Regions from separate parts of the Candidatus Endoriftia persephonae genome, predicted to be linked through region 2. Evidence: predicted binding sites of a transcription regulator. Region 2 holds the regulator's gene; each other region holds the start of a gene.
What was found. The regulator sigma-54, encoded in region 2, starts transcription at its own class of promoters, with help from an activator protein. The targets are predictions, from matches to a motif close to TGGCANGNTNCNTGCTT.

Region 1 (3,277 bases), 800 kb from region 2:
GCGAAACCTTAATGATAGGCGACGAAGTTACAGTTACTGTGCTGGGTGTTAAAGGAAATCAGGTTCGCATCGGTGTGAATGCGCCGCGTGATATCTCCGTGCATCGCGAGGAGATTTACGAACGCATCAAACGTGAGCAGGCGGGTGGAGCTGAAGGCGCCCCCGAATAGACTGCGTAGAGCGGCCTGAAAAGAAACTTCGGCAAGGATGCCGGAGTTTTTTTGTTTATGGACGAAAAAACTGTATAATCCCGCGCTCTTCCGAGCAGTGATTCCCTTGAAGTTGTCATCGGACGAATGTCTAGAGATGACGTCATTTACAGTTGGAAAGCTTACTCCTCTGTAATAGAATTCTGCGCGGACCGGGTGGCTGGAAGCCCGGAGCAAAGCCTCGGCGACACTACGATAGGTTACGCCGAGTATCGCTGATCAACCAGCATTGGAGAGATGGCCGAGCGGCTGACTAAGGCGGCGTTAGCCGTCTTGAGCGGTGCCGCGTAGCGGCATCGACCCCGCAGGGGTGAGGGACGCAGTCCCGAATAACGCGCTCCCCTGCATGGCTCGAAGGGCCATTGAACAAGCGCAAAGTTTTGGAGAGATGGCCGAGCGGCTGAAGGCGCTCCCCTGCTAAGGGAGTATGGGGTTAATAGCTCCATCGAGGGTTCGAATCCCTCTCTCTCCGCCATGTCAGTGCATCAGTGCAAGACTGTAATCTCAGGTTGCAACTGAATCACATAGCGCCCGTAGCTCAGCTGGATAGAGTACCTGGCTACGAACCAGGTGGTCGGAGGTTCGAATCCTTCCGGGCGCGCCATTTTAGAAGATAAATCGACCGGTTAGAGTGTCCTGCTTGACCGGTTTTTTTTGGCGATACTTTGCTGGCGATTTGTGGATGTCAGCCAATGTTTCTTGCCCGTGGGACTCAAGCTACAGTTTGGCTTAGGTAGTTGACAGCGGAAGATGTGAGAAGTATATTTCCCGCCCTTCTCACCGTTACCCGGTGCTGATAGTTTGGCAAGGTAGCTCAGTTGGTTAGAGCACAGCACTCATAATGCTGGGGTCGGCAGTTCGAATCTGCCCCTTGCTACCATATTAAAACCCCGCCGGTTCAGTGAACCTGGCGGGGTTTTTTTGTGCCCACTTTTGGTTCGCGCTGACATCGGTGACCCATTTTGGTGCGTCAATCATTTCTGAGTGCCCCATTTTGGTGCCTTTCTGGGTGTGTGCCATATTTATTTTTGCCTATCTATTTGAATTAAATAATATTTTATGGAAGGCACTAAAATTGCATACTCGTAGACGAAAATGCATGCGCAGTGAGCGCATGTGATTAATAAACTGCTAGTGAGAGAGATTCAGATGGCACGATTCCACCTTTTGGGGCGCTTGCTGCCCCTGATTGGGGCATTTTTCCTCCCGGGGACCGCTTTGGCGGAAGAGACAGCGATCAATGGGGCCAATACGGCATGGATCATGGCTTCCACTGCCTTGGTTCTTTTTATGACCCTGCCGGGGCTGGCGCTGTTTTATGGTGGTCTGGTACGCAGCAAAAATGTCCTTTCGGTGTTGATGCAGTGTTTTTCCATTGCCGGGATGGCCACGATTATCTGGTTTGTCTTCGGCTACAGTCTCGCTTTTGGCGAGGGGAATGCCTGGATCGGCGACTTCAGCAAGGTGATGATGGCAGGCATCGGCAAAGAGACTCTCTCCGGCGATATTCCTGAGTCACTTTTTATGCTGTTTCAGATGACCTTTGCGATCATCACCCCGGCGCTGATTGTGGGTGGCTTTGCCGAGCGCATGAAATTCTCTGCCATGATGATCTTCAGTGCGGTCTGGCTGGTGCTGGTCTATCTGCCGGTGACCCACTGGGTCTGGGGTGGTGGCTGGCTCGGTGAGATGGGCCTGTATGACTTCGCTGGTGGTACTGTGGTGCACATCACCGCCGGTGTGGGGGCGCTGATGGCGGCCCTGGTCCTTGGCCCGCGCAAAGGCTTTGGAACCTCTGCCATGACGCCGCACAACATGACCATGACGGTGACCGGCGCCGGCATGCTCTGGGTTGGCTGGTTCGGCTTCAATGGTGGCAGTGCGCTGGCGGCGGATGGCAGCGGCGCGATGGCGATGCTGGTTACCCACATCTCTGCCGCCACCGGCGCCATGACCTGGCTGGCAATCGAGTGGATACGCTTCGGCAAGCCGAGTGCCTTGGGTGCGGTGACCGGCATGGTGGCGGGTCTGGGCACCATCACCCCAGCTTCCGGTTTTGTTGGTCCTGGCGGTGCTCTGGTTATCGGCCTGCTCGCCGGTATTGTCTGTTTTTCTGCCACCCAATACCTCAAGCGGGTGCTGAAGATCGATGACTCCCTGGACGTGTTCCCAGTGCATGGAGTTGGCGGCATCCTCGGTACCCTGTTGGCGGGCGTCTTCTCTGCCACCTCGCTGGGAGTTCTCTCCGGCTATGGTTTTGCGGATGGCATCGAGACCATGGGAGAGCAAGTCTACGTGCAGTTTATCGGCGTGTTGGCCACGGTCATCTTCACTGCGGTTGTCTCCTGGGTGATCCTAAAATTGATTGACAGCCTTATCGGTCTGCGGGTCAGTGAAGAGGATGAAGTGGAAGGCCTTGATGTGGTCGACCATGAAGAACGCGGTTACGATTTCCACTGATTTGCCCCTTCTGACCTTACCGATCCCAGTAGCTTATCTGCTGCTGGGATCGGCTTTACCTCTCCTCCCTTGTTGTTGGCTTTGGGCTGCTGAGGCAGGCCTGGTCCCGCTTCGCAGCGATGGCCATTGCATCTCTTGTGGTGGCATCTACAGTCAGAGTTGTTGTAAGTCCGCTGACAGATCCTGTTAATCGATTAAAGGTATTGAATCGCTTGTCGAAAACAGTGCTTGAGGTTATGGCGAATGGAGCCGCAAGCAATGACGTCACATGGGACATTTTTTTTCGCAGCTGAAGCGATGGCAAAGCGCCTGGAACATCTCATGGAGGCGTTCCCCAAACTGGTGAACAGTCAGGTTGAGGAGGCGGTAAATAATTGGCGTAGGCAGACCGTTGCGTTGTCGCTTTCGGCGCCTGGCTCCGCTGGGAATATTGATGTGGGTGGTGAAAAGGGAGCTGTCTCCCCAAGCGAGACCATTCCCGATCAGATTGCCAGTGAGGCAATTGAACTGATCGCCAGCTACAGCATCGAGGATGTGATGGAGATCCTGACAGAGGATTTTGGTATCACTCTCGATTATGCGCAGTTGATCGATCTCATTGGCATCGA
Region 2 (3,277 bases):
TGATCTGTGCCATGCGGGCGTGGGGGAGGGCGATGCCCCGCCCCAGCCCCGTGCTGCCAAGGCGCTCCCGTTGTAGCAGGGCATCGAACACCATGTCCTGGCTAAGCCCGGAATCGGTGGCGGCGAATAGCCCGCCAAGCATCTCCAGGCTGCGTTTTTTACTGCTGATTTCGACGCCGCACAGGATACGCTGTGGGTCGATGAACCCTTCGGGAAACATCTTGGCCTTGTCCCTGTTCAGGGCTGCTCTGCGTCAGCGTACTTGTTGATGTTATTGCCACGATGGCTTTGCAGCTTCTCTTTATGCTTGATGACCTGTCGGTCGAGCTTGTCGATCAGTGCGTCGATGGCCGCGTACATGTCCTCTTGGACCGAGTCGGCAAACACGTTGCCGCCGTTGAGGTGGAGGGTGGCTTCCGCTTTCTGCCTGAGTTTCTCTACGCTGAGGATCACATGCACATTGGTGACGTTGTCGAAATGGCGCTCCAAGCGCTCAAACTTGCTGTCAACATAGTTACGCATCGAATCGGTGATATCGATATGGTGACCGGTCAGGTTGATTTGCATAATTAACTCCTGTTTCGGGAGGGATGCGCCGGAGATGCGGAGCATCCTCTTATTTGTCTGGTTGTCACACCAGACGCTTTCGCTCATTCGATGGGGGTATGCCCATCGATTCGCGGTATTTGGCCACAGTGCGGCGGGCGACATTGATACCCTGCTCGCTGAGTATCGTGGCAATCTTGTTGTCGCTGAGCGGCTTGTTGGGTGTTTCGGCGGCAACCAGTTTCTTAATGATGGCACGTATTGCGGTAGCCGAGCACTCGCCGCCGACACTGGTACTGACATGGCTGGAGAAGAAATATTTGAACTCCAGGGTGCCGCGGGGCGTGTGCATATATTTCTGGGTGGTAACCCGGGAGATGGTCGATTCGTGCATCTCCAGGGCTTCGGCGATGTCGCGCAGCACCAGCGGTTTCATCGCCTCCTCGCCATGTTCAAAAAAGGCCTGCTGGTATTCGACGATCTTGCTGGCGACCCGCAGGATGGTTTCGTTGCGGCTCAGCAGGCTCTTCAGGAACCAGCGCGCCTCCTGCAGGTGGTTCTTCAGGAAGGTATTGTCGTCGCTCTGATCGGCGCGGCGGATCAGTTTGGCGTATTCGGCGTTGACCCGCAGGCGTGGCATGGTCTCCGGGTTGAGCTCCACATGCCAGCTGTTGTTGCGCTTGGTGACAAACACCTCTGGGATGACATACTCCGGCTCGGTATCGGCAATCAGGGTGCCGGGGCGCGGGTGGAGTGAGCGGATCAGCTGGTTGATCGCCGACAATTCATGGTCATCGATCTTCATCTTGCGCTTGATCTGCGCCTGGTCCTGGGCCGCCAGCAGCTTAAAATGTGTGCTACACAGCTGGATCGCCTGCTCCAGATAGGCAGTCTCCGGGGGCAGCTGATCGAGCTGGATCAGCAAGCACTCCTGCGGGCCGCGGGCGGCGATACCGGGGGGGTCGAAGGCCTGAACGCGGTGCAGCACTGCCTCCACATCCTCTAGGGTCACCTCCTCCAGATCGACCGTGGAGTGGATCTCCTCGATGCTGGCCTGCAGATAGCCGTCGGGGCTGATGCTGTCGATGATGGTCAGCGCGATCGCCTGGTCCGAGGGGCAGAGGCGGGTCAGGTTGAGTTGCCACAGCAGGTGGTCCTGCAGTGAATCAGATTTGCTGCGCTGGCTGAGGAAGTCGGTATCGCTGCCCTCGCCGCCGGCGGGAGCTGGTGGCGAGTAGCTGTCGTAGACATCGCTCCACTCGGTGTCGACCGGGAGATCCTCGGGCATCTCGGGGCTGTCGGTCTTGACCTCCCGTTCGTTGTTGATGTCGTTGCCATCCGCCGGAGTTTGCTGCGCGCTTTCGCTGCTGGGATTCTCCTTGCGCTCTGTGGCGGTTTGCTCAAACTCCTCTTCGGCTTCCAGCATCGGGTTGGTGTCGAGGGCCTCCTGTATCTCCTGATTGAGATCGAGCGCGGAGAGCTGTAGCAGACGGATCGCCTGCTGCAGCTGAGGCGTCATGGTGAGGTGTTGGCCGAGTCGAAGCTGAAGTGTCTGCTTCATCTATCCATGGTCAAGTTGGTTCTCGTACGCAATTTATGTGCCTTTTCGGTTTCATTTTAGTCAAAAGCAATCGTAGGTGGAACCTCGGCTTGATCGAGAGTTGCCGTGGGTCATGTATTTGTAAACCGGCCCGGCAAAGGAGGTGCGGTCGGCCCTGCGCCATGCTACATGGTGAAGTTTTCGCCGAGATAGACGGCGCGCACCTCGGGGTGCTCAAGGATCGCCTCCGGGGTGCCCTCTTCGAGCACCTTGCCGTTGTTGATGATGTAGGCGCGGTTGCAGATGTCGAGGGTTTCGCGCACATTGTGGTCGGTGATGAGCACCCCGATATCACGCTCCTTGAGGTGGTTGATCACCGCTTTTATGTCGATGACGGCGAGCGGGTCGATGCCGGCGAAGGGCTCGTCGAGCAGCACGAAGCGGGGTTTGATGGAGAGCGCGCGGGCGATCTCCAGGCGGCGACGCTCGCCGCCGGAGAGGCTCATCGCCTGGCTGTTGCGCAGGTGGGTGATGCCGAACTCCTGCAGCAGTTGGTCGCAGCGCTTGTTGCGTGCGCTACGCGACAGTTCCTTGCGGCTCTCGAGGATGGCAAGGATGTTCTCCTCTACCGAGAGACGGCGGAACACTGAGGGCTCCTGGGCGAGGTAACTGATGCCGAGGCGGGCGCGGGTGTGCATCGGCAGGTCGGTGAGATCCTTTCCGTTAATGCGAACACTCCCACCGTCGGCGGGCACCAGGCCGACGATCATGTAGAAGCTGGTGGTCTTGCCAGCACCGTTTGGCCCAAGCAGTCCAACCACCTCGCCACTGGCGACCTCCAGGGAGATATCATCGACCACGCGCCGGCCACGGTACTGTTTGGCCAGGTTTTCGGCGTAGAGGCGTGTCATTGGTCGTGCTTTTGTGATTCGATCACCACCCGGACCCGCTGTTTGCCCTGTGCGCTGGTGCCGGCCTTGACCAGGCTGCGGCTGCGCAGGTAGGTGATGCGGTCGCTGCTGAACTCATCCTTGCCCTGCTGCAGTACTGCTTCGTCAAACAGGTAGATCTCATCTTTCTTGATGAAGTAGGTGATCTTTAGGGCGTGGCCGCGGGCCTCTTCGTGGCTCTTGTCCATCTGCTGGCGGAAGCGCACCGGCTTGCCGACGGCGACGATTTTTTCGGTTTCAC
Region 3 (3,277 bases), 600 kb from region 2:
TCGCCGTGACCCGCATCGCCTAGGTCGTGTTGGCCAAACAGGATGGTGCTGCGGAGGCTGGAGATGTCGGTGCCCTCACGCAGCAACTGGAAGTACCAGGTACCATCCATGGTATCGCCGTACATCACCGCACCCTTGATCCGGTTGTCGCGAATCACCAGCTTCTTGTAGACGCCCTGGGCCGCATCCTGCAGCACCAGGGTCTCATCACCCTCCTCCTCGTTGAACTCACCCGCGGAGAAGAGGTCGATGCCGGTCACCTTCAGCTTGGTGGAGGTGACGGAACCTTCGTAACGGCCATAGCCAAGTTGGGCCAGATGGTTGGCGCAGACCTTAGCCTGCTCAAACAGAGGCGCCACCAGACCGTAGCAATCACCCCGATGTTGTACGCACTCTCCCACTGAGTAGATTTTCGGATCGAAGGTCTGCATGGTGTCGTTGACCACGATGCCGCGCTCGCAGTGGATGCCCGCCTGCTGCGCCAGCTCGATGTTGGGGCGGATACCCACCGCCATCACCACCAGGTCGGCCTCGACAGCAGAGCCATCGGCAAACTTCACGCCGGTGACATGCTCGTCACCAAGGATCGCCTCGGTCTGCGCCTCCATCAGGAACTTCAGGCCCTTCTGCTCCAGGGATGCCTTCAGCAGGTTGGCCGCCGGCTTATCGAGCTGGCGCTCCATCAGGGTATCCATCAGATGCACCACGGTGACATCCATACCGTTCTTCATCAGACCATTGGCAGCTTCCAGACCCAGCAAGCCGCCGCCGATCACGACTGCCTTTTTATGGCTAGCGGCGATTTCCAACATGATCTCTACATCTTTGATGTCGCGGAAACCGATCACCCCACGCAGGTCGGCACCGGGCACAGGGATGATGAAGGGAGTAGAGCCGGTGGCAATCAGCAAACGATCATAGGCGACCGACTTGCCCGATGTGCTCTTCACCTGACGCGCGACTCGGTCGATCTCCACCACCGGATCACCGGCGTGCAGGATGATGCCGTTCTCGGCGTACCACTCACGGTTGTTGAGGACGATCTCGTCGAACGTCTTCTCACCGGCCAATACCGGCGAGAGCATAATGCGGTTGTAGTTGGGGTGAGGTTCGTCACCGAATACGCTGATCTCGTATCTGCCCGCCTCTTCGAGTTTGAGCAACTCCTCCAGGGTGCGGATACCGGCCATACCGTTACCGATTAAAACCAACTTCTCTTTCATCTTTACCCTCTACATCTGATCCTGAAGCGGAACATCACCGCTCTGCTTTCAGATCCTCTGAGCAAAGGCCATGCCAGAATCAAATATCGAGGTTTATCTCCTTATTTATCGGGCAACATCGATGCAATAGGAAAGCCAGCACAGAGTTGCCTCACCCATCCACGCACCATCCTGGTGCATTTACTACCATGTCTGCCCTGCAAAAAACCCTGGTGTTTTTGATGGAGGGGCGGAGTCAAATTTGACTCCGCCCTCTATAGAACAGTCGGTGCCATTCGGGGCTGAGCGCGCTGTTCAAAAATAGAACATCACTGCTCCAGCACGCACCGATTTCGAACTTCACAATAGGACCTGGGCCGACAGAGCCCCTCTAATTCACCATATAATTCAACAAGATATGGTGATGGCATGGATTTCGCATGTGAATAACGCATTATCCAAGTAGCGTAGGAATTCCCTCATGTCGGAAAGCAAGCTCAACCTTTTTTCTTTCACAGGAAAGGTAAAGACACTCCATCTCACCTGGTTCGCCTTCTTCCTGACCTTCATGGTCTGGTTCAACCACGCGCCGCTGATGGCCGCGATCCAAGAGGCCTTCGATCTGACCACGCAGGAAGTGAAGGCGCTATTGATCATCAACGTAGCGCTGACCATCCCGGCGCGGATCGTGATCGGTATGCTGGTGGACCGGTTCGGCCCACGGATCATCTTCTCCTCACTGCTCCTCTCCTCCAGCTTCATCTGTTTCTGGTTCGCCATCGCGGACTCTTATACCGCCCTGCTGGCCAGCCGCTTTGCCCTGGGCTTTGTCGGTGCGGGCTTTGTCATCGGTATCCGCATGATCGGTGAGTGGTTCCCCGCCAAGCAGGTCGGTGTTGCTGAAGGTATCTATGGCGGCTGGGGTAACTTCGGTTCCGCCGCTGCAGCCATGATCCTGCCCACTCTGGCCCTGATGTTTGGTGGTGACGATGGCTGGCGTTACGCCGTCGCCGCCACCGGCGCAATCACCCTGGTCTACTCTTTCATCTACTACCGGTTGGCGCGCAACACGCCGAAGGGCTCCACCTACTTCAAGCCGAAGAAGACCGGCGCCATGGAGGTGACCAGCAAGGGTGACTTTTTCTTCTATCTGCTGATGAATATCCCCATGTATGCGGCCCTGGCGGTGCTGACCTGGAAGCTGGGCCCGGACAACCTGAAGATCCTCGGCGCCAGCGCCGCCAACGCCATCTATATCGGCCTAGCTGCCCTCTACGCCTATCAGACCTCCCAGGTATGGCGCATTAACAAGCATGTCTTTAAGGAGGAGGTACCGGAGATCCACCGCTACAAATTCAAGCAGGTGGCGATCCTCGATCTGGCCTACTTCGTGACCTTCGGTTCTGAGTTGGCGGTAGTCTCCATGCTGCCTCTCTTCTTTAAGGAGACTTTTGACCTGAGCATAGTGCAGGCAGGTCTGCTGGCATCTGGCTTTGCTTTTATGAATCTGGTGGCGCGTCCTAGTGGCGGCCTCTTCAGTGACAAGTTCGGTCGTCGCAAGATGCTCAGCCTGCTCATCACCGGACTGGCCACCGGCTACTTCATTCTGGGCCAGATCACCTCGGGTTGGCCGCTTGCACTGGCTGTGATCGCCACCATGGCCTGCTCCTTCTTCGTCCAGGCAGGTGAAGGCGCGGTGTTCGCCATGGTACCCCTGGTCAAGCGCCGCATGACGGGACAGGTAGCCGGTATGGCCGGCGCCTACGGCAACGTGGGTGCGGTCACTTTCCTTACCATCTTCTCCTTTGTCTCACCCCAGATTTTCTTCCTGGTGATTGCTGGCGCAGCTGTCGTCTGCCTGCTGGCGGTTCAGCTCCTGGATGAACCCCAAGGCCACACTGCCGAGGTGATGGAGGACGGTAGCGTGCAGATGATCGAGGTGAGTTAAGCTAAACCGACTCAACCATTGTAGGAGCGCCGCTAGCGGCGCTCCTACGGGACGAATATGAGCACCAAACTCGAAATCGACTACGCTTTCCGCAGTGAGGCTGGTGTCAAACAGAATAATGATGACA

Region 1: the regulator sigma-54 is predicted to act here: its motif matches at 1,274-1,290, upstream of L0Y14_RS02910 (ammonium transporter).
Region 3: the regulator sigma-54 is predicted to act here: its motif matches at 1,628-1,644, upstream of L0Y14_RS01980 (NarK family nitrate/nitrite MFS transporter).

Annotation. Positions count from the first base shown of each region.
Region 1 is NZ_CP090569.1:610,145-613,421, forward strand. It holds gene csrA (carbon storage regulator CsrA) at 1-170, shown strand, start outside; tRNA gene L0Y14_RS02895 (tRNA-Ser) at 592-684, shown strand; tRNA gene L0Y14_RS02900 (tRNA-Arg) at 737-813, shown strand; tRNA gene L0Y14_RS02905 (tRNA-Met) at 1,013-1,089, shown strand; gene L0Y14_RS02910 (ammonium transporter) at 1,359-2,669, shown strand; gene L0Y14_RS02915 (hypothetical protein) at 2,967-3,277, shown strand, end outside.
Region 2 is NZ_CP090569.1:3,419,150-3,422,426, reverse strand. It holds gene ptsN (PTS IIA-like nitrogen regulatory protein PtsN) at 1-220, opposite strand, end outside; gene hpf (ribosome hibernation promoting factor) at 238-567, opposite strand; gene L0Y14_RS15520 (RNA polymerase factor sigma-54) at 632-2,107, opposite strand; gene lptB (LPS export ABC transporter ATP-binding protein) at 2,272-2,997, opposite strand; gene lptA (lipopolysaccharide transport periplasmic protein LptA) at 2,994-3,277, opposite strand, start outside.
Region 3 is NZ_CP090569.1:416,729-420,005, reverse strand. It holds gene nirB (nitrite reductase large subunit NirB) at 1-1,223, opposite strand, end outside; gene L0Y14_RS01980 (NarK family nitrate/nitrite MFS transporter) at 1,684-3,150, shown strand; gene L0Y14_RS01975 (bifunctional protein-serine/threonine kinase/phosphatase) at 3,208-3,277, shown strand, end outside.